DNA from 4 places in the Marinomonas sp. A3A genome. Region 2 is predicted to be linked to each of the others. Evidence: predicted binding sites of a transcription regulator. Region 2 holds the regulator's gene; each other region holds the start of a gene.
The links. The regulator LexA, encoded in region 2, represses DNA repair genes until DNA is damaged. The targets are predictions, from matches to a motif close to TACTGTNTANNTANACAGTA.
Positions count from the first base shown of each region.

Region 1: a site for LexA is predicted at 2,174-2,193, ahead of CYL31_RS20880 (YebG family protein). Genes of this name have one in related genera too.
Region 3: a site for LexA is predicted at 2,725-2,744, ahead of uvrA (excinuclease ABC subunit UvrA). Genes of this name have one in related genera too.
Region 4: a site for LexA is predicted at 4,351-4,370, ahead of dinB (DNA polymerase IV). Genes of this name have one in related genera too.

Region 1 covers NZ_CP025532.1:3,663,887-3,669,917, forward strand. Annotated here, with positions in the region: gene CYL31_RS17195 (FKBP-type peptidyl-prolyl cis-trans isomerase) at 36-515, opposite strand; gene CYL31_RS17200 (DUF1439 domain-containing protein) at 628-1,218, opposite strand; gene CYL31_RS17205 (mechanosensitive ion channel family protein) at 1,215-2,087, opposite strand; gene CYL31_RS20880 (YebG family protein) at 2,215-2,634, shown strand; gene CYL31_RS17215 (TIGR03643 family protein) at 2,681-2,956, opposite strand; gene CYL31_RS17220 (LysR substrate-binding domain-containing protein) at 3,037-3,927, opposite strand; gene CYL31_RS17225 (amino acid ABC transporter ATP-binding protein) at 4,257-4,994, opposite strand; gene CYL31_RS17230 (amino acid ABC transporter permease) at 4,996-5,943, opposite strand.
Region 2 covers NZ_CP025532.1:2,171,659-2,177,689, reverse strand. Annotated here, with positions in the region: gene dinG (ATP-dependent DNA helicase DinG) at 1-1,261, opposite strand, end outside; gene lexA (transcriptional repressor LexA) at 1,331-1,954, shown strand; gene CYL31_RS10045 (hypothetical protein) at 2,059-2,325, opposite strand; gene CYL31_RS10040 (DUF6586 family protein) at 2,328-2,798, opposite strand; gene topA (type I DNA topoisomerase) at 2,795-5,422, opposite strand; gene CYL31_RS10030 (DNA topoisomerase I) at 5,613-6,031, shown strand, end outside.
Region 3 covers NZ_CP025532.1:4,298,613-4,304,643, reverse strand. Annotated here, with positions in the region: gene uvrA (excinuclease ABC subunit UvrA) at 1-2,671, opposite strand, end outside; gene CYL31_RS20090 (MFS transporter) at 2,829-4,187, shown strand; gene ssb (single-stranded DNA-binding protein) at 4,227-5,000, shown strand; gene smrA (DNA endonuclease SmrA) at 5,127-5,708, shown strand; gene CYL31_RS20075 (insulinase family protein) at 5,877-6,031, shown strand, end outside.
Region 4 covers NZ_CP025532.1:3,779,329-3,785,359, forward strand. Annotated here, with positions in the region: gene CYL31_RS17765 (hypothetical protein) at 1-91, opposite strand, end outside; gene CYL31_RS17770 (DUF2489 domain-containing protein) at 91-549, opposite strand; gene CYL31_RS17775 (inositol monophosphatase family protein) at 581-1,393, opposite strand; gene CYL31_RS17780 (alpha/beta hydrolase) at 1,437-2,105, opposite strand; gene CYL31_RS17785 (hypothetical protein) at 2,224-3,204, opposite strand; gene dinB (DNA polymerase IV) at 3,275-4,333, opposite strand; gene CYL31_RS17795 (LPP20 family lipoprotein) at 4,729-5,355, shown strand; gene CYL31_RS17800 (flagellar assembly protein FlgT) at 5,359-6,031, shown strand, end outside.

The DNA.
Region 1 (6,031 bases), 1.5 Mb from region 2:
TCTTTGTAAACAACAATACTTAAAGAGCTTTGCTCTTAGTGATGATGACCACCAACACCGTGCGCATGACCATGAGCAATTTCATCATTCGTCGCTTCACGAGAGTCAACGATTTGAATGTTGAAAGTCAGGTCTTTACCAGACAATGGGTGATTCAAATCAACCGTGGCGTGCTTCAAACCTACTTTCACGACGGTTACCTGACGCATACCTTTGTCGGTTTGCACCATAGCAACCATGCCAGCTTTCCAGCGTTTCGCGCCTTGTAGATGTTTGACTGGTACTTGTTGCTGACGATCTTCATGACGCTCACCATAGGCATCAGCGCAAGCAACGGTAACTTCAAACTCGTCACCGACTTCTTTTCCTTCCATTGCTTTTTCAAGCCCTGGAATAACATTACCGTGGCCATGTAAATACGCCGCTGGATCTTTACCCGCAGAAGTTTCGATCAACTCTTCGCCATGACGCAAAGTATAGTGAAATTGAACGACTTGATTGTCTGCAATCGACATGCTGTTTCCTCATTTTTAATTCAATAATTAAGCGCTAAGGCTTAGTCTATCGGGTTCTGTAGTATTGGGGCATTATAGTGACTATGTAGAAACTTACCTAGACCCGTCTTACCTAAAAAATAGAAAGCTCTAAGAAATCTTCTTTAATAATGATGTCTTTCACCAAGGACGCGGCGGTTTTTTCAAATGGAGAATGGTTTAGTACGTAGACTGGATGTTCATCAAAATACTGCACCAGCGCCTTTTCAAAATCATCATGTAAGGATCCTAAAGTAGATCGCAGCATTTTGTCGTTAAAGCTTGAACCTTCTACCTCAATTTGGGTGATTTTTGGCGCGACCAAATACAAGCGATCTTCTTCGATTCTCACACCAGATTCAAAAGAAGGGTTCACATTTGTAGTCAGTGAAAAAGTCTGACCAAATGCAGTTAAAGTACCGGTCATTTTACTCATAAGATCAACAAGTACCAGACCACCATCGCGCTCGGTAAAATCGATCTGTGCAGATGTTACCAAAAGGTCCAGATTGAGGGTATTACTGTCTAAAGTCAGCTGAATATGATTTTCCTGTGGCTGAGCTAATTGCTTAGCAACTTCTTTATTTACATCATCTTCGCTGACACGGAAGCTATTACAACCGACCAAAAGCACTGAAGTTGATATCAGCATAAGAGTTGCAATAGTACGAGTAAATCGCATCATTCTTCCTGTACTCCGTTAGCATTCATGTCGCGTTTTTCATACCAGAATCTCATAAAATCTTCGGTGACTTTTTGCTCTATTTCAACCGCTTCATCGGTTGGGCAGAACAATGAAATAGTAAAAACGTTATAGCCTTCAACCGTTGTTGTAATTCGAACTCGCGGCTCGGGGCCTGAAATCTTGATGTCCAAACGTTTCTCAATGAGGCTGTTATAACGAATAGCCACATCGTGAAAATGCTCGCTGTATTGGCGAATTTTATCGAGAATCTGTTCTTTTATCGTAAACAAGTTCACATCATCCGCATGACGAGAAATAGAAAACGTATGCGTCACATAACGGCGCATGTAGTTTAAATTTTGCACTGTATGCTGCAATAAAACACTATTCGGGACAACCGTTGTCCGGCCTGTATAAGTATAACTTGCTCCTTTCAAGTCGACTTCAAATAAGGTTGTCGATAGCCAGTCACTGTCGGTCACTTCACCTTCATAATTAGCGATACGTATCCAGTCACCAACTTGATACGGCCGTGTACTAGCGCGATAAAACGCACCAACGATACAGGCGATAAATTCTTTCGTTGCGATAACCAATGCCACCATGAAGGCGGCGATTGAGATAGCAATATTTTGCAATTCAGATGACCAAATTAGAACCAGACCAACCACCAAAAACAGGTTAAATATATTGTCGACGGTATTAATTCTTTGACGTTTCTTATCGTGTTCAATCTTTTGATGGAGTCGAATAGCGCGCTTAGTGTAACGTCGAACAATGTAAGACAATAAAATCCAAGCGACTGTTAAAACAATCTCAACGTGATCCATCAGAATGGAAAAGTCTAATTGGGAAAAATCAACAGGCATAAAAAGTGTTTCCTTTATTGAGCAGGCTACTTTAACAATCATTGTTAGGATCAACAAATAAAAGCGCTAGACAAACAACGAAAAATAACTGTATATTTATACAGTATTATTTTTCACGAGGTGGATTATGCCTGTAATTATCAAATATGTTGTAGAACGCGATGGAATCGAAAAAATGACGTTTACTTCAAAAGCGGAAGCCGATGCGTACGACAAATTGTTGGATACTGCTGAAGCGCTATATGAGATTTTGGATCAAAGCGAACTAGCTGGAGATCACAGTCAAAAAGAAGCGCTTTCCATGTATCTTGCACAGAACAAAGACTCTATTTTAGACGTCTTTAGTAACAAAAAGAAAAGCCCTCAGAAAACTAAAAAAGCAAACAAGGCTGCCAGCGCACAGCTTGATCTAGCAGAAACTGCGCCTAAAAAAACGCTTGAAGACCTAGTGATAGAACCAGATGAAGATGTGGTATATAACGAAGATGAAAGCAACGTAGTGTTTGATGACGAACTAGTCGATTTTCGTGAAAGTGATGCCGCGTAATGCAGCATCACTTTCATTACTCCGAAGCTAATAATGGCTCAAATAATTAGTAACCTTTGTTAGCGCGGATTTTATACTGCGTTTTACAGTAACCACGAGAAACATCAGGATTGCGCAGCGCCAAATGTTTACTTGCACGCCCAGATACTCTAGCCCGCCAATTTTTAAAGGCTTTAGATTTTAGATTGCTGCGCATTAACAAAATAACATCAGGCTCTGAAAGACCATAAAGAGTTTGAATGGCTTCAAATGGCGTGCGATCTTCCCAAGCCATTTCGATAATTCGTGACTTATCTGGAGTCAAAATATAGTCTGGAGTCAAAATATGCCCTTAAGTAATAACCATGATATGCATTATACGAAAGGCCTCAATCAACAGATCACCTATTTTCAATAAGACACTTATTTAGACATATGAGTCTGTCTAACCAACCAATCGAAAAACACAGCCGCAGCACCATGTAATTCAGCACCAGATCGTCGCACTAAATAAAACGATTCACTGGCTTCAATGCCTTGTCCAAACGGCGCGACTAGTTTTCCCTCATTCAACATGTCTTCAACCATAGAAGAACGCGCCAAGGCCACACCTTGCCCAAGTTCTGCCATGCGCAATGTAGAAACAAGCGTATCGAATTGCATGCCCACTGACGAATCAACAATGTCCACACCCATTATATTCAGCCAATAGCCCCACCCCTCTTCGTAACCGATAACATGCAGAAGCGAATGATTCGCTAAATCCGCTGGCTCCAACAAAGGTGATCGCGCCATCAATTCAGGTGAACAAACAGGCACCAAGCGATCCCAAGTCAGTCGCTGCGAGATCAATCCTGTCCATTCGCCATGTCCCCAGCGAATTTCCATATCATCTTCATCGTCTAATGCTTGTACCCAAATATTGCTCACGTAGCGAATATCGTATTGAGGATAAGTCACACTAAAATCAGCCAATTTGGGCGCTAACCAGTGAGAAAAGAACGACAAGCTCCCGCAAATTTTGATGGTTTGTTTATCATGTTGGGTAAAGATCTCGTTCGTGCCGACAGCTAAACGAGAAATAGCGTCCTTTACCACGGGAAAGTAAGAACGCCCTTCTTCCGTTAAACTCAAACCACGTGGCAAACGTTTAAATAACGACACCCCCAAATGGCTTTCTAACAAACGAATCTGCTGACTCACTGCTCCTTGGGTCAAGCACAACTCTTCAGCAGCATGAGTGAAATTAAGACATCGAGCCGATACTTCAAAGGTATGCAGCCAATTTAATGGAGGAAGGGATTTCTTATTCATGATGAATATCCAAACAAGGAGAGAATCTTGACCAACAATTGTGGCCAAGATTTGTCATCAATACTAGGGAAGGTGCGAATAAGTCTACTAAGACTCAGTCTTTCAGAGAAATCGTCAAATAAGGCGCGACTCTGAAGGAATGTAGGTACCTTTCAAAGAGTCGCAACAACATGTGGCGTTTTCTCTGAAAGACCCGCAGGGCATGCTCTAAAAGCCTGTATTCTTTGTTGAGCACCTCGAAAATAGAACCACTATTCCCATTCGGCACTCGCCTCGAAAAACAGGCTTTTATCCACATGCTGAGACAAGAGGACTTGTTCGTACCTTCCCTAGAGGACTTGCCCAAGGAAACGCTGTAGACGTGGGTTATCAGAACTAAAGAAGCGCTCAGGGCTTTCTTCGAACACTAACTCGCCCTCTTCCATGAACACTACGCGATCTGCCACTTCACGAGCGAAGCCCATTTCATGCGTTACCACGACCATAGTCATGCCATCGCTGGCGAGGCTTTTCATAACGTCTAACACTTCCCCAACCATTTCTGGATCAAGCGCACTGGTTGGTTCATCAAACAGCATAATCTTAGGGTGCATGGCTAATGCTCTTGCTATTGCCACACGCTGCTGCTGACCACCAGACAAGTGCGACGGGTAGTTATTCATGCGTTCAGCTAGGCCTACTTTTTTAAGCAACTCACGGCCTTCTTGTTCCGCGACTGTACGAGGCTTTTTCTTCACTTTAATCGGTGATAAAGCTACGTTACCAAGCGCGGTTTTGTGCGGAAAAAGATTAAAGGACTGGAACACCATGCCCACTTCTTCACGTACTTTATTGATATTGGTTTTCCTGTCTGTCAGGCTCACTTCGTCAATATGAATCGTGCCATCAGAAATGGTTTCCAACTGATTCAAGGTACGTAAAAACGTCGACTTACCTGAGCCGCTTGGCCCAATAATCACCACCACTTCACCACGATTAATATCGAGAGAAACGTTTTTTAAAGCATGACAGCCATTCGGGTAAATCTTTTCAATATTACGAGCTTGAATGATGCTCTTATCGGTCATATTAGTCACTGGCAGATAACCTCTTTTCAAGACGCTGAATGGCCCAAGACAAAGCGCCGGTTAACACTAAATACATAAGAGCCACGGCGAACCACACTTCAAATGGCGCAAAAGTAGAACTCACCACTTCTCGGCCAGCCTTAGTTAAATCGGTAATGGAAATAACCGACACCAAAGACGAATCTTTAATCAAATTAATAAACTGTCCCGCCATTGGCGGTAGCGTACGCTTAAACGCCTGAGGCAAAATCACATTAACCATGGCCTGAACGTAATTCATTCCTAAGCTGCGCGCTGCTTCCATTTGCCCTGGGCTAATTGACTGAATACCAGAGCGCACTATTTCTGCAATGTAGGCGCCAGTAAACACAGACAAGGCCGCCACACCGGCAGTAAAACGATCTAGATCTAACACGGTGCCAATAAAAAAGTAGAAGATAAAAATCTGAACTAGTAAGGGCGTACCACGAATAAGTTCGATATAAGTAACGGACAAATAACGTAGTGCCGGATTAGTCGATATTCGAGCCAAGCCAGCGAATAAACCGATAACCACAGCAAAAACCAAAGACACCACAGACAACTGCAATGTCATCACCAGCCCCCACGTAAGCGGGCCAATATTCCAGTTTTCTACCTCAACAAGAGGATCACCCTCAAACACCAAATCACCATTACTCACCAACAAGTTATCAAACTTCTTGATTACCAACGGATCATCACCGTAGTCGGAAGTCACTACCAGCTTATTGCCTTTTTCGATAGTGGCTGTTCCATCAAAAGGTGATCGCACCGTCGTTGCTTCAGTGTTGATTATGTACTGCGGAATTCGTTCCCAGCGCCAAGTGTAGTCAATGCTTTTGCTGCCAGCATAAATGCCAAAGCCTAGTCCTATGATGATTAGAACGAAGACTGCTTTCCACAAAAGTAGATGAGATTGTTTTTCCATCGATGAGAAGTCCCGTCGTGTTTTTTTAACTCAAAGAGCCGTGTTTTATTCAAAGAAGAGCCAACAAAAAGTGGCGCTAATCTGCGCC
Region 2 (6,031 bases):
ATAGCCCAATGCATTGTTCTAAACGACCAAGAATGACACCCAAAATTGGTTGCCAAGTTTCCGCTGTTTCAGGTGTCACGCCCATCCCTTCATTTTGCTTAGTCTTTTTACATTCGTCTTGGATGCTTTCAATATTGTTGAATAATTTTTGATAAGACGTTTGCAAACTATAAGACAACTGACGCAGCTCATCTGGAATCTGACCGAATTCAAATCGGTGTTGATTATTTTCTTGGTCCAAGCCCAAGCCCTGAATATAAGGAGCTAAACCTTGCTGTGCGTATTGGATGAAGTTAACAATGCTTTGGATTTGCTGAGGGATTTTTAATAATAACTGCCCCGTTAAACTAACATCGTCTGTTAGCTCTTGCTTCAAATTAACCAGATTTTTTTCCAACTGACGCAACCAAGTAATGCTTTGCTGCAAACGAACTTCATGACGAAAGTGCCCTATCGCTTTATCAGGAAGATGATGACCCTCATCAAAAACATAGATGGTTTCTTTTGGTGGTGTCAGTATTGCACCGCCGCCCAATGACAAATCAGCCAACACCAAATCGTGGTTGGCAACGATCACATCGGCCACTTCAATCTCAGCACGCGCTTTAAAAAATGGACAAGCCGAATAATTAGCACAATTACGATTGGTGCATTGCTGATGATCTGTGGTTAAGCGACGCCAATCTTGATCTCGAACGATGCCAGCCCAATTATCTTTATCACCGTCCCAATCGCCTTTTTGCAAAGCTGCGTCCATTTCTTGATATAGAACCGTATTGATATCATCTGAATGTAGATGTTGCTCAAAAAGCCCAGCAAACATATCGTCCATTGACTGCTCTTCTGAGCTCAGAAACCCCTCAAGATTATTCAAGCATAAATAACGCCCTCGCCCTTTCGCAAGAGTGTATTTAAAAGTCAGCTCTGTATGCTCAAGCAAATCAGGCAATTCTTTATGCAAAATCTGCTCTTGAAGCGCCACAGTTGCAGTAGAAATAATTAATTTGAGACCACGGGCTTTTGCGATAGGAATCGCCGCAAGACAATAAGACAAGGTTTTACCCGTGCCTGTTCCAGCCTCGATAACGGCAACATGCTTCTCTTCAAGGCGCTCACCTTCCGAGCCTTGCTTAATGTTACCCAAGGTTCGAGCGATCGCACCAATCATCTGGCGCTGTCCAGCCCTTGGTTTATGGGACTTCGCATCTAAAGATGCTCGGTATGCAAGTTGAATCTGTTTTTTTAGTTCGTCTGAAAGCATTTATATCATTGAGTATAGTTAGGAATGCTGTATATAATAACAGTAACTGTATAAACAACCAGATAACCTATGATTAAATTAACCAAAAGACAATCTGACGTACTAGAAACCATTCGCGAATTTATTAGTGAAACAGGTTTTCCACCGACTAGAGCAGAAATAGCGCGCCGGCTTGGGTTTAAATCTCCTAACGCCGCCGAAGAGCATCTAAAGGCCTTAAGTAAAAAAGGTGCAATAGAGATGCTGTCTGGCGCATCAAGGGGAATACGCTTAATTGATCGTGCTTCAAATGACGACCCAACAGCGGACCTTGGCTTACCTGTTATCGGCAAAGTCGCTGCAGGTTACCCTATTTTAGCTCAGGAAAACATTGCTTCCCATGTGAACATCCCTGCAAACATGTTCTCTCCACAAGCCGATTACTTCTTGTCTGTCTCGGGAACCAGCATGAAAGACATCGGAATCATGGAAGGAGACCTATTAGCCGTCCATAAAACCACCACAGTGCGCAACGGCCAAATTGTCGTGGCCCGTATTGGTGACGAAGTAACGGTTAAACGCTTCGAGCAAAAAGGCAGTATCGTTCGACTAATTCCAGAGAATGAAGAATTCAACGACATCATTGTCGACCTTGAAAGCGAAGAGTTCGCCATTGAAGGTTTATCTGTTGGTGTGATTCGTCAAGGGCTTTAAGTAAGACCCTCCAAATCCGCACCTTGTAAATAAAAAAGCGAAGCTTAGGCTTCGCTTTTTTATTTCAGTTCATACTTCATTCCATCGACATCATCAAAGATGATTTAGTGCAAAATCTTAGGACGGAAATCTTCGTCATCAATATACTCTGAATCTTCATCAAAAAACGAATCATCTGAATATACAAAATCAATGCCCGCATGGAACATACATTTTGCCAACTCAAAGTAACGGTCTTTTAAATAAGATCGAGTATCATCTGAAATCTGCAATGTTGCTAATGGAACGGTTTCCTCACCATCTTCACTGGCTGGACGCAGCACAATATCGCCATTATCCAGCTCAACAATTTCTAGGTAGGACTCTTTCATATTCAATACTCTGATGACTCTTCTCTAAAACGTAATACCAATTCGACCAACTTGGTCAAATAGAAACTCACAGACGCACCCGCATCACTTCCACGGCCAATCAGATTGTCACTTTGTACCACTGATGACATAGAAGAACGGCATTCAAACTGAACCAAATACGCTTGATTCAACTGAGAACACCAGGAATCTGTTCGCGAAGACAAGTCCGCCAACTCTGCCAATACAGGAATAACAATTTGCTTATCTTCTGACTCAACCAATAACTTAACAACATCCAGCGACCCAGATAACGAATAAGCGGCAGTGACTTCTTTCAGCAAACCATTAAGAGCACTTCTTAACTGAAAAATAGCCGAGCTTTCCAGCCCGACTTTTAACCATGCCTCATCACTGTCTTGACTCTGCTTAATAAAGCGTCTTGCCGTATCGAGTTTTTGATTGGTTAAGCTAGCTAAACTGGCTCCGCTCATTTTTTCTTACCTTCCTCAATCACCCATTTAGAGCCAACATAAAATGCCTTCCAACCTGTTGGCTTGCCTTCTTCTTCCGTCATGACATATTGCTCTTTCGTCTTACGGCTATATCGAATGATGGCTGGGCGACCTTCAGAATCTTTTTTAGGCGCTTTTGCAAAAAAATGATACTTAGGATCTATTTGATCCATGTATGGGAGCAATTCTTCAACCAACGGTGCACGAGTTTCGCGTTTACGTGGAAATTGACTTGCCGCCAAAAACAAACCCGTTGCACCGTCACGAAGCACATAGTGATCTTCTACTTTTTGACAAGCAAGATCGGGCATTGGTACTGGATCCATCTTCGGTGGCGCAGCTTCACCACTCTTCAGTAACTTACGAGTATTTTTACACTCATCGTTAGTACAGCCAAAGTACTTACCAAAACGGCCAGTTTTAAGCTGCATTTCTGATCCACACTTATCGCACTCAAGAGTCGGGCCATCATAGCCTTTAATTTTAAAGACACCAGTTTCTACTTCGTAACCAGAACAAGCCGGATTATTACCACAAACATGAAGTTTACGATGCTCATCCATTAAATAGCTATCCATGGCCGAGCCACAAATTTTGCATCGATGCTTATTAATAAGCGCTTTAGATTCGCCTTCTTCATCATCTACGGCAATCGCTTCATCACCACGAGTCAAGTTGATGGTTGCTTTGCAACGCTCTTTTGGAGGCAAGGCATAACCAGAACAAGACATGAACACACCTGTACTCGCAGTACGGATCTGCATTGGTCGAGAGCAGGTTGGGCATTCTATGTCTGTTGGCGTTGGCTCATTTAGCATCATGCCGCCTTCTGGCGATTCTGCTTTAGCTAACACCGAGCTAAAATCTTTATAAAACGCATTAAGCGTTTTAATCCAATCTTTATTACCTTGAGCAATATCATCTAGCTGCTCTTCCATTTGAGCCGTAAAACTGAAATTCATCAAAGAATTAAAGCTATCGACCAAGCGCTCAGTAACGATATCACCCATTTTTTCAGCATAAAAACGACGATTTTCAACACGCACATAACCACGATCTTGGATCGTAGAAATGATAGAGGCATAAGTTGATGGGCGGCCAATTCCGCGCTTTTCAAGCTCTTTAACCAAACTTGCTTCACTAAAACGTGCTACAGGTTTAGTAAAATGCTGCTCAGGCAATAACTCTTTAAGCGCCAGATATTCACCCTGCCCCACGTCTGGCAAAATATTATCTTCGCCTTTTTTAGCAACCGTCTGCATAGCGCGAGTATAACCATCAAAGCGCAAAATACGTCCCTTGGCTTTAAACTCGTATTCACCACTGGTCACAGTAATAGTTGTAGAGGTGTATTCCGCAGGCGTCATTTGGCAGGCCATAAATTGGCTACGAATCAGATCGTACAAGCGATGCGCGTCTTTTTCCATGCCAAGTAAATCATCCACACGCACATTCACATCAGAAGGCCGAATGGCTTCATGCGCTTCTTGAGCGCCTTCTTTGCTACTGTAACGAATAGGATCAGCTGGTAAATAAGCCTCACCAAAGTTGGAAAGAATATAGCCTCTCAACGCCTCTACCGCATCAACACTTAAATTGGTCGAGTCAGTACGCATGTAAGTGATATAACCACCTTCATACAGGCGCTGAGCAAGCATCATGGTCTTCTTAACACCATAGCCCAAGCGAGTGCTTGCCGCTTGTTGTAACGTAGAAGTAATGAACGGCGCAGATGGCTTGCTGCTTGTTGGCTTGTCCTCTCGACTACTAACTAGGTATTTCGCATCATTTAAACGAGCAACATGCTCATCAGATTGCGCTTTGTTAACGGGTCGATATTCTTTATCTTGGTATTTTGCAGCCTCGAATTTAATAACTTCTTTCGATGGCGTCGCAAGCATTGCATCCAATTCCCAGAACTCATCAGGAATAAACGCACGAATCTCTTTTTCGCGCTCGACAATTAATCGCACAGCAACCGATTGAACTCGGCCAGCTGATAAACCTCTCGCCACTTTTGACCAAAGTAGCGGTGACACCATAAAGCCAACCACTCGGTCTAAGAAACGACGAGCTTGTTGAGCATTCACCCGATCCATATCTAATTCAGATGGTGTTTCAAATGCTGCTTTGATGGCTTTTTTTGTAATTTCGTTAAATACCACTCGCTTGTAGCGGCTATCATCACCACCAATGGCTTCACGAAGATGCCATGCTATTGCCTCTCCCTCTCTATCCAAATCGGTTGCGAGATAGATGGTGTCAGCATTTTTTGCCAAACGCTTTAATTCATCAACAACCTTTTCTTTACCCGGCAGAATTTCGTAGTGAGCCTTCCAGTTACTTTCTGGATCAACTCCCATTCTAGAAATTAACTGTTTACGCGCTTTGCTACTTTTATACTCAAGTTTTTCTTCCGGACTCATTTTACGCGTCAAAGCAGCTTGCTTTGCACGCTCTTGAGGCGTAGAGGTGGCAGTTGTACCTGAAGGTAAGTCACGAATGTGTCCCACACTCGATTTGACAATAAAGTCGTTACCTAGGTATTTGTTGATGGTTTTCGCCTTTGCTGGCGATTCCACGATAACCAGTGATTTTCCCATTGAACTGTGTAAGCCTTTTAATAAAGTAGGTCTGCAAATCCACGTTGCACGAAGTTTAATCTCTAGGGGCGCTGATATTAAGCAAACACCTTTTATATGACAAGCGATCCCTGTATTGTTTCACATATTAAATCTTGCTGAACTTAGTATTTCTTATTTAACATACTGAATTCGTTGCTTAAGGACAATCATGGCTACCCTTCAAATATTAACAATTGCAATTTTGATCATTATTGTACTTTTGTCTGTGGTCATTGGATCACGCGCACATCAAAAAGAAAAAGAAATTACTGAAAGACGCGTAAAACAATTGCAACTATCGAATCGTGCGGATCGCGTTGAGCAACATATCCGCGGTTTAAAGGATATTAATACCGATACCATTGCCACCGATGTGCTTTATGATTTCTATCTAGACACACTTCGAGAGCTTCTGCAATATTCTGATGATCCTGAAAAGATCGAAGTACGCATTGCAACCGCCGAAGAAGGTCGAGATAACGATCCGATTGAATTTAACCCAGAGCCCGATCTTTTTAGCTTCCAAGAAAAAACAAATTATAAAGAACGCCTTACGAAACTGGCTAAAATGTTACTTTATTTACGTCG
Region 3 (6,031 bases), 2.1 Mb from region 2:
GGTTATGCTCAATGACAACGACGGTGTTGCCGTGATCTCTTAATCGATGAAGCACCTTTAGCAGCTGTTCTATATCAGCAAAGTGCAGGCCTGTTGTCGGCTCATCTAGAATATAGAGTGTTGTACCTGTATCACGTTTAGACAGTTCTTTTGCCAGTTTAACTCGCTGTGCTTCACCGCCAGAAAGCGTTGTCGCCGCTTGTCCAAGGCGAATATAACCCAAACCAACGTCTATCAGGGTTTGTAGCTTTCTTGCGATAGAAGGAACCGGGTCAAAGAACTCTCTAGCGTCTTCAATGGTCATTTCTAAGCATTCGTGAATGTTCTTGCCTTTGTAATGGATTTCTAACGTTTCGCGATTGTAGCGTTTACCTTTACAAGTATCACAAGGAACGTAGATATCAGGAAGAAAGTGCATCTCAACCTTGATTACGCCATCGCCTTGGCAAGCTTCACAGCGGCCACCTTTTACGTTAAAGCTGAATCGCCCTGGCTTATAGCCTCGTGAGCGAGATTCTTGTGTCGCTGAGAACAGTTCCCTCATTGGAGTGAAGATGCCAGTATAGGTTGCTGGGTTTGATCTTGGTGTGCGTCCGATAGGGCTTTGATCAATGTCCACACACTTATCAAATAATTCTAAACCTTCAATACGTTCATGAGGCGCCGCTTTAAGTGTTGTTGCGCCATTAAGTGCTGTAGCGGCCAGTGGGTACAGCGTGCCGTTTATTAATGTCGATTTACCAGATCCAGAAACGCCAGTGATACAAGTCATTACACCGACAGGGATTTTAAGATCAACAGTATTTAGATTGTTACCTGTTGCACCTACTAACTTAAGGAATTGTTTGTCCTTGGCTTGATGACGAATAGCTGGAATGTCAATTTTGCGTTTGCCTGTTAGAAACTGTCCTGTAATGGATTCAGGACAATTCATTATGTCTTGTGGCGTACCACTGGCGATAATTTCGCCACCGTGAATGCCTGCGCCAGGACCAATGTCGACAACAAAGTCAGCGATACGTATGGCGTCTTCATCGTGTTCAACGACAATGACAGTATTGCCTAGGTCTCTTAGTCTGGTCAGTGTGGCTATCAGTCTTTCGTTATCGCGTTGATGCAAACCAATAGACGGCTCATCAAGGATATACATAACCCCCACTAAACCGGCACCAATTTGACTAGCAAGTCGGATTCGTTGTGCTTCGCCACCAGATAGTGAGTCTGCTTTTCGATCTAATGTTAGATAGTCCAAGCCAACGTTTACCAAGAAGGTTAATCTGTCTCGTATCTCTTTAAGAATTTTAGAGGCGATTTCACCGCGTGATCCTGGAAGTTCAAGTGTTTCAAAATACTTCAAGCATTCTGCGATTGGGTAGGTCACGACTTCCGGTAATGTTTGTTCAGCAATAAAGACGTTACGAGCAGACCGATTGAGTCGAGAGCCATGGCAATCTGGGCAAGGTTGAATGCTGATGTACTGTGAAAGGTCATCACGCACACTATCAGATTCTGTTTCGTGATAGCGACGTTGCAAATTTGGGATGACACCTTCAAATGAATGAGAGCGTGTCATTTTGTCGCCACGTTCATTGATGTAGATGAAATCTATTTTGTCTTTACCTGAGCCTTGTAAAATGCGTTTCTTGAAATCGCTCGGTATATCTTTGTATTTCGACTCTATGTCGAATCCATAGTGTTTCGCTAAGGCGCTAAGTTGCTGGTAGTAAAAAATACTACGTCGGCCCCAGCCTCGGATCGCACCTTCAGCAAGCGTTAGTGTTTCATCTTGAATGATTCGATCTGGATCAAACATTTGATGAGTGCCTAATCCATCGCATGTCTGGCAGGCACCATTTGGGTTGTTAAATGAGAATAGACGAGGTTCTAATTCCGTTAAGCTGTAACCACAAACTGGACAGGCAAATTTACTAGAGAAAATATATTCTTCTTGGTCATCATCCATATTGATGACTTTGGCGATACCGTCAGATAAGCCAAGACAAGTTTCAAAGGATTCTGCCAAACGAAGTTGTAGATCGGAGCGAACTTTGAAACGGTCAATAACCACTTCGATTGTGTGTTTCTTGTTTTTCTCTAATGCTGGCGCATCATCTAAGTCGACGACGATGCCATTGATTCGCGCGCGAATAAAGCCTTTTGAAAGTAGATCGCTGATAGTGTGTAAGTGCTCACCTTTTCGATCCTTGACGATCGGTGCAAGTAGCATCATCTTAGTTTCTTCTGGTAGCGATATAACTTTATCAACCATTTGTGATATGGTTTGCGCCTCTAGCGGCTCACCATGATCTGGGCAGCGTGGTTGTCCTGCACGGGCAAATAACAATCGTAGATAATCGTAGATTTCTGTTATTGTACCGACTGTTGATCGTGGGTTATGAGAGGTTGATTTCTGCTCGATAGAGATAGCAGGTGAAAGACCTTCGATGTGGTCTATATCTGGTTTCTCCATCATGGACAAAAACTGTCGAGCGTATGTCGAAAGGGATTCTACATAGCGACGTTGTCCTTCTGCGTACAAAGTATCGAAAGCGAGAGAGGATTTACCTGAGCCGGATAGGCCAGTAATCACCACAAGTTTGTCTCTTGGGATGTCTAGGTCCACATTTTTTAAATTGTGTGTGCGGGCCCCGCGTATGGTAATGGTATCCATGAGTCTCCAATGTGAAGTCGATCAACAGAAAGAAATCTGTCAGTAAATTAAATAACTGTCTATTTTTACAGTAGTTGAAATGGAGCTTCAACGGTATTTTTTGTAAAATTGACAATCTTTTTTCTTAACCACCTAGTTAAACGGTTGAAACCTCCTTATGGATCTACTTGAACGACGTTCAGTTCTTGCTTTAGCACTGATCTATTTATTCCGAATGTTAGGTTTATTCCTAATTATGCCCGTCATTAGTGTTGCAGCTGATGGGCTAACTGGAGCGGATGCAGCTTTAATCGGCACCGCGATCGGTATCTATGGCCTGACTCAAGCGAGTTTGCAGATTCCGATGGGGATGTGGTCGGATAAAATCGGCCGTAAACGTGTCATTATTATCGGGCTGTTGCTGTTTGCTGTAGGGAGTTTGATCTGTGCTAATGCGAGCAATATCAATACATTGATTGTTGGGCGAGCGGTTCAGGGCGCGGGCGCTATTGCCAGTACTTTAATGGCGTTATTGAGTGATGTAACAAGAGAGCAAAACCGTACCAAAGCCATGGCGATTGTCGGTATTAGTATCGGCGCCTCGTTTATGTTGTCTTTGGTATTAGGGCCTTGGATTTTTGCCTTGGTCGGACTTTCTGGGCTGTTTTATTTGTCCTTTGCATTATCTTTACTGGGCATACTCTTGATCATTTTTGCTGTGCCGAATATTGTCCAGCACACCTTTAAACGTGACACGACTCCGAGCCTTAAGGCTCTTGGTTTGGTGCTGAAAGACTCGAAACTACGGTTCCTGAATGTGAGTGTTTTGTTGTTGCATGCAAGCCTAACGGCGCTGTTTGTCACTGTGCCAAATTTGTTGATTCAACAATTTGATTTACCCTTGTCAGAGCATAGCTGGCTTTACTTAGCTATCATGGGTTTTGCCTTCGCAGGTATGCTACCATTGGTGATTATTGCCGAATCAAAAGGCAAGACAAAAGGTGTGTTAATCGCCGTAATGATTTTGTTGGGTTTAAGCTCGATATTGCTGCAATGGGCTCCTTACCTTTGGGTGTTTGGGGTGTTGTTATGGGTTTATTTTGTAGGCTTTAACTCACTGGAAGCTGTGTTGCCATCTCTTATTAGCAAGTTAGCGCCAGTTGGTTATCGCGGCACAGCGATGGGCGTGTTTTCTACCCATCAATTTATGGGATCATTTTTGGGTGGCGTTGGTGGCGGTTGGCTGCTTCAACATCATTCAAACAGTGGCGTCTTTTGGGTTGTCGGCGTGGTGTTTTTGGCTTGGTCACTTGTTTGTGCCATCCAGCCTGCACCTCGTCAGTTAAGTAGTCTGGCGTTTAGCCTGCCCAATATGACAGATGAAGAAGTAACGAAGTTGGCGGATCAACTTGCGCAAATCCAAGGAGTGGAAGGTATGCAAATTTTTAAAGATGAGCAAACCGCTTATCTGAAAGTCGATAAAAAAATATTAGACAAAGATGCTCTGGTGCGTCTGGCACCGCAAGTGCGTCTTTAAGTAAAACACTATTCTATCTTTTAGTTGGAGAAGAACGTCATGGCACGTGGAATAAACAAAGTAATTTTGATAGGTAACGCAGGCAACGATGCCGAAGTGCGTTTCATGCCATCTGGCGCAGCGGTTGCAAACGTTAACTTGGCAACAACAGAAAGCTGGCGTGACAAGCAAACTGGTCAAATGCAAGAGCGTACGGAATGGCACCGTGTGGCTTTTATGGATCGTGGTAATTTCCGTCTTGGTCAAATCGCAGGCGACTTTATTAAGAAAGGCTCTAAAGTATACGTAGAAGGTTCATTGCGTACTCGTGAGTGGGAAAAAGATGGTATTAAACGCTACACAACTGAAATTGTGGCGAACGAAATGCAATTGCTGGATGGCCGTGGCGATAACGCAGGGCAACAAGGTGGTGGTTACGACTCAATGCAAGGTGGTCAAGGCGGTGGCTATGGCAGTGCGCCGCAACAGTCAGCTGCTCCTCAACAAGGTGGATACGGTCAAGCGCCTGCGCAACAAGCTCCACAGCAGCATGCACCTCAAAGTGGTGGCTTTAATCAGCCTCAAGGCGGCTACCAAGCGCCAGCACAACCAGCGCATCAGGCTGCACCGCAAGCGGCTCAGCCTCAGTCATTTGGCAGCTGGGGTAACGCACCACAGCAAGCTCCGGCTCAAGCAGCACCACAGCAGCGCGCGCCACAGCAAGCTCCGGCTCAAGCAGCACCACAGCAGCGCGCGCCACAGCAACCAGCGCAACAGCCAAAGCCTCAACAAGCGCCAAACTTTGATGATTTCGACGACGATATCCCGTTCTAGCTTACGTATAAGTTAGTAATCCTTTGATGCACTGGTGTTGAAGTAATAAAGGCTCCTGTTTAGGGGCCTTTATTGTTCTATAGTGGTGTGCTAAATAATATGAGTAAATCAAAGAGGATTTAGGCCGTGAACGACGAAGATGAAACGTCTTTGTTCGCTCAAGAGGTGGCGGGTATTAAGCCACTTAAAAAAAGCGAAGTGTATCTGGGCAAGAAGGGTCCTCAGGTCGACTTTTCAGCTCGCCAAAAGGCGGCGTTGATCGCTAAAGAGGCGGACAGAAATCATTTGTCGCAAGACTATGTTGAAAAAGTTGAGCCCAATGATGTGCTTGAATATAAACGCTCTGGCGTACAGGACGGTGTGTTTAAGCGTCTTAGGCAAGGTAAGTATGGCATAGAGGCGCGTTTAGATTTGCACCGTCATACCGTGCTTCAAGCGCGGGAGCAGGTGTATCAATTTGCTGATGATTGCATGCGTAACGATATTCGAGTCGCAATCATAGTGCATGGAAAAGGTGATCGCACCCCAGATCCTGATAGTCGAGCTATGATTAAAAGCCATATTAATAAATGGCTGAGAGAGCTTGATGCTGTCATGGCGTTCCATAGTGCACAACGGCATCATGGTGGTTTGGGGGCTGTGTATGTATTGTTTAAAAAGACGGAAAAAGCACGCTTGGATGATTGGGAAAAGCATCAAAAGCGTTAATGTTCTGTTTTGTCTTAGGTGGGAGTATTCACGTTAGTTCGTGCAGTAAAAGCTATGTTTTTGCTATAATCTCGCCACTTTGCTGTCTTGGACTTATGTTGTCTTGAATGTATCCAAACTGCCCCAAAACATTGTAATTATCGTATTCTAATTTTATCGAGGTAGAGAATGGCAAATAGCACCGCGCACCATCCTGCGTTTACGTTTCTTCGCAGTGAGTTTATTGATGCTCTGAATGTTACCGTTCAAGAGTTTGAGCACACAGTCACAGGTGCTAAACATTTTCATATCGCGTCTGAGAATGACGAAAATGTATTCTTAGT
Region 4 (6,031 bases), 1.6 Mb from region 2:
GTACTTTCGATTGATGACGAATAAAAAACAATACTAGTAAAACTAACAGTAAAAACAAAAAACTGATAGAAACCAGCAGCTGAAGCAACATTATTTAAAGTCATAAGCCATTAACGAGGATCTAGCGCGCTGCAAATGCTCCGCATGCTCCACCTCATAACTATCCATTTCGAGTCGAAATTTCATTTTCGCAGGCTTAGGCAAATCCCCCCATTGTTCATGAGTTGGAATATGCTGAGTTTTCTCATTAATAATATAAAAAGCCGAGATATCTTCATGTTCGGATAAGTCTTCGCTCAACTGATCTAATAAATGCTTTATTCGAATACTGGCTTCTATCCAATTGAGTTCTTCTGTTCCCACTGTTTTCAAAAGAACTCGAATACTATCAATTCTTTTTTGACGCTCTTCAATAAAACGATTTTCTCCAGCACGAATTTTTTCTTCTCGTGCTTTATTCAACTTTAATTGTTGACGAATAAACCAGAGAGAAACGACAATAACACCAACACAACAGAGCAAAACAATCATAAATGTAGTAAAAGACATAAAAAAACCCAATCAACCAGAAATAAACACGTTATAAGCCAACATCAATAAGAGCCCGCAGATCATCGTACAATTGAGGCGTCGACACTAAAAGTCCCTCACCGTTCACCACATCAGGCCAAACCGATGTGTTAGATAAATAATATCCGACCTTCGCACCAGCCTCCTCCGCTATTAAAGCCCCTGCCGCCATATCCCAAGGTTTCACGCTTTCAAAATACGCATCCAAACGACCAGCAGCCACCCAACATAAATCCAGTGCGGCAGAACCATTACGACGAATATCTTGGCAATGGTGCAAAACATGTGAAACCCTTTCTACAATCGGCGCTAGCGCTGTTTTTTGATAAGGAAACCCAGTTGCAACCAATGCATTCCTTAATTCTTGCGCTCCAGAAATAGTCAAGCGCTTATCATTACAAAAAGCACCCGACCCCTTCACAGCCCAAAAACACTCTTTTAAAAAGGGAGCATTTACCACACCTAAAATTCGCTGATCACCAATATAAAGACCAATAGAAACCGCCACATGATGATGACCATGTGCAAAATTCACTGTACCGTCAATCGGATCAATCACCCAAATAGGTATGTCATCGCCAATATTGCCAAGCTCTATATTTGGCGAAGACTCTTCTGACAAAATACGGTGTGAAGGATAGCTTTTAACTATGCGATTACATATGTACTGGTCAACCGCAATGTCAGTCGAGGTAACTAGCTCATGATCCATTTTGTAGTCACGCACAAAGGTTGCATTCTCTCGCGCCTCAACGATCATCTCGCCAGCCTTAATCGCTAGATTTTTCGCAAAATCAAGCCACTCACCATAATGATTAGACACTATAAAGCTCCTTAAATAAGACGAGAAAATTTAACCAAACTTGCTACGCCAATCTCGCATTTAACCAATGAGAGATGTCTTGAACCTGCTCAGGACATACAGAATGAGGCATATCATAAGATTGATAAGCGACAGAATACCCCTTAGATACTAAAAGATCCCTTGCTTGAGTTGCCAGCACTGGCGCAACCACAGGATCCTGCAAACCGTGATGAATAAGAATCGGCGTTTTCCCGTTAGGGCAGACATCTGCTTCAGGCGCTTCATCACCATTAACTAAATAAGTTGATAGTTCAAGAATACCTGCTAATACATGCTTAGTTCGCAAAGCGGTTTGATAAGCAATAACTCCGCCTTGTGAAAATCCTGCCAAAATAATTCGATTTGGAGCAATTCCTTTATCTATTTGATCTTGTATCAACTGTTCAACTTGTAGGCATGACTCATCGATATTTTCCATATCAACTTTTCGTTCTAGCGTCATTTCATAAATGTCATACCATGCTCGCATTTCCATACCGCCATTTACCGTAACAGGACGGCGTGGAGCATGAGGAAAAACAAAGCGTACTTTTAACGTTGGCAACAAAGATAAAGCAGGAACCAAAGACTCAAAATCATGACCGTCTGATCCAAGACCATGTAACCAAATAATAGCGGCGTCAGGCTGCTCGTTTGTTTCCACTAAGACAGAAGGCAATAATTCAGTCATTTTTTAACACTCCAAAAAAATAGGCTATCGCAATTCGCAATAGCCTATCATATTGACGTTTCCCACTCGACACCTTGCTTTCACTCCACCGTTTTAAATGACATTTTAATATCATAATTTAATGCTCAACTGGAAAGCGCATCTCCGTTACTTCCTGCTTTTCATTTAACTTAAACAGCACATCCGCCTTACTTGGCATCACCGCCAGCATGTGACGAGTCAATCTTTCGTAATATTGCATGAATCGTTTCAACTCTTCTGAAGACATCACCTTCAAGTCAATTGTATCCAGTAAGACGCCATGAATATCATGAAGGTGATTTTCCAAAACACGCTCTTGCTTATTACGCCAGTGATAAACGACTTCATAATCTGGCGCTTGCATCCAAGCCATCAGATCAATTTGTGCAAATAACTGCCTGTAGTCATCTTTTAATAATTGATTCACTTTATTACGCCACTGACCATCGGCATCCATCTCTGCTTCAAGCTTATTAAGCGGTTGATCCATCATTTCATCTATTGGCGGCGCACCAACACACCAACCTTCAAATAGCACTACATCAACAGGCCCCTGAACTTCTTGCCATAGATGCACCGCTTTTCGATCATCAATCGATTTATCAAAACGAGGGAACTTCATCACCTCACCCTCTTTAAGATTTTTCAATCGCTCAAAAAGCGTAAGAGCAAAACTTACATCGTGAGTTCCAGGTACACCTCGTACAGAAAACATTGAGGTTGTTTTACTAGCGAACTTCATACGATCTTGCCGAGTACTGTATAAATCATCCAAACTTATCACAATACAATTCAGGTCGAATCCTTTACTTAGAATTCGACTAATAACACTACAAAATGTGGTTTTCCCACACCCTTGCGCACCTCCAACGCCAACAATTAAGGGACCTTTACCTGCATGAGCTTTTTGACTCAACCAATTAGAAAAAGGCAAATACAATCCATCCATTTGATCCACCAAAGAAGCATCTGCATACAAACAACTCAACGTCTGCTCTACTTCAAATCGTAACCGATGCGACAAGGGATCAGGCATACTTAGATTTGTATAATCAAACTTACTCTGTTGCTTCAACATAATGAGCACCTCCGTATTATTCGCCCTTAAGTATAGTAAGGCATCACGGAATTGATCAAAATTTACACACTCAAACAAAAGGTAAATTTAATTGGTGAGGCTCTGGTGGAGACAAACGATAACCGACACCAATTAAACGAACTGGGCGTCGAGACCGAGAATAAGCCTGTTGCAGTAGTTGTGAAAACACGTCATCAGATAATTTGGCTTTAATTGGTTGCTCTATTGTTGTCTGCTTAAAGTCGTCAAATTTTACTTTGAGATAATACTTGCTGAGCTGAGATTCGAAGTCTCTTCCCGCCATACGCTTTTTTAGATCGCTCAGCAAGATAGGTAGAACTGCCTGACATTTTTTGAGATCAAGCAAATCTTTTGAAAAAGTATGCTCCACCGAAATACTCTTTCTTTCCCGAGAAACAGTCACTGGACGATCATCAATACCAAGGGCAAATTGAGATAAACGAAATGACATACTTCCGAAACTTTTTTGCAAAACAGAAAAGTCTAACGCCTGTAAATCTGAGCACTTAAACACGCCAAGCGCTGCAAGCTTTTCTTGCGCAACACGGCCAATCCCTGAAATGAATTTCACCGGAACATTCGAAACAAATTCAAACTGCTTTTCTGGCGTGACAACCGTTAAGCCATCAGGCTTATCCCAATCACTTGCCACTTTAGCAATAAACTTATTCGTTGCCACCCCTGCAGAAACTGTAATACCTATCTCTTTAAATATTCTTGAGCGTATTTCTTCTGCAATGCGTGTGGCACTACCTTGAAAATCCGGTGAGTGCGTTACATCAAGATACGCCTCATCCAACGATAGCGGCTCAATAAGATCAGTAAACTCTCGAAAAATAGCGTGCATTTGCTCAGACGCAATTCGGTATTTATTCATGTTTCCAGGTATAACGAGCAAAGCAGGACAAAGGCGCTTTGCTACAGAAGTTGGCATAGCAGAACGAACACCATAAACACGAGCAGCATAGTTAGCAGTGGATAACACACTGCGGCCACTTGCAGGACCGCCAATAGCAATCGGAATATTTCGCAAATTTGGATCATCGCGCATTTCTATCGCAGCATAAAAGCAATCAGCATCTATATGAATAATCTTTCGATTCTGCAATATAACATCCCAAAAATTACTGTACAAAAACACAGTCTACACCATCTCAAAAACACCTTCACCACCTCAATTAGATATGTAAAGTTCCTTCTAGAAAAACGCCACTGAACGTAAAATAATTGAGAAGACTCAAAAATATGCGCTGAAATAACAGTTTTACTATCAAAAACAAAGAAAAAGCGCTTTTTTAAGCGCCCAAACATGGACGCTAGAGAGCAAAATGGTTTACATTTTGTCCATTAGATTAGGTATGTTGAAAAATAAAAGGATTTTTAAGCAAACTATTCACAATAACACCTGCAGTTCTAAGTCGTTCAGTTGAATTCGCACTATGTAAAACACACTTATTTCAACGCAGGACATTAAGGCAAAGATTTCATACAAAGGGCACCAACATGACACTATCACTTCGAATTTTTTTTATAACCATAAGTGCAATGACACTTGCTGGTTGCCAAGGTCTTTACCAACAAAGCGCAGATGGAACGCCTTGTACTACTGTCGCTCCTTGTAACGGCAACGTAATAGGAAACGGCTCGTCAGCCTATGTACAGAATGGTGCCTTAAACGCAAACAACACGATTGCTGTTATCAAGCAAGAACCAATCATTGTTACCGCCACAGGTTACGCAGCAATGATGTCTAATAGACGCTTAACAAAATCTCAAGCCCGCATTATGACTATGCGCAGCTCTATGTTAGATGCTTATAGAAACTTATCAGAACGAGTCTATGGTTTGAAAATTGATGGCTCAAGTTCATTAAGCAACATGGTCATGCAAAACGATGAGTTAAGAACCTATGTTGATGCTTACCTAGTTGGAGCGAAAGTCGTTTCTCAACGTGAACATGAAGACGGCACATTCGAAACGGTTGTTGAAATGGCATTACAAGAGAATTTTCGTCAATGTTTAGGCTCCAACAACATACAATCCGATCCAAATTGTAAAATTCAACCAGGTTATCGCGCCGTGAATGTTCAAAATACAACGCCAACGACCAACTTTTACAGCATTGAATAACAGATGTTACTTTTGAAACGCTTACCAATCATAGCCATCACGCTTTTATTATCAACAGCCAGTTTTGCGAAAAGCATTACCGCTGTCGGTGAAGCCGTTATTTATAATAATGATATTGCTGACGCTCGCTATAGAGCCACTCAACAAGCTATAAAACAAGCCGTTTTAGAATCTGGATCCAGAGTTAATATAAAAGATGAACTCTATAATGGTGAACTCGAATCTAATTTAGAAATACGTAGTTCAGGCTATGTACAAAAAGCTAGAATTCTTTCTGAGGAGCAAAACGGAGACTTCCTCACTATTGTAGCTCGCGTAGATGTCACGCCAGATTCACAGTGCAGCACAGGGCCAACAAGCTACTACAAGAAAACAGTTGGTGTGACAGGATTTGAATTACAAGTTCCTCAACAAGCAAGATTGGGAGAGCTCAGTAATATTTCCAGAGAGCTTCCAAAAGATTTAGCTGATGAAATAAACAAACAAGGCTACTTAAGAGCCTTAACAGCAACTAACATTGCAATTTATCCTGACCTCATAAACGCACCATCCTCTACCAATTATGACGGCTCCCTGACAAATGTCACAAGAATCAGTGAACAACTAGGCGTTCAATATATTGTCAGCGGCGTTATTAGAGACATCGGGGAGCTATACCTAAGGCATCCAGATGATA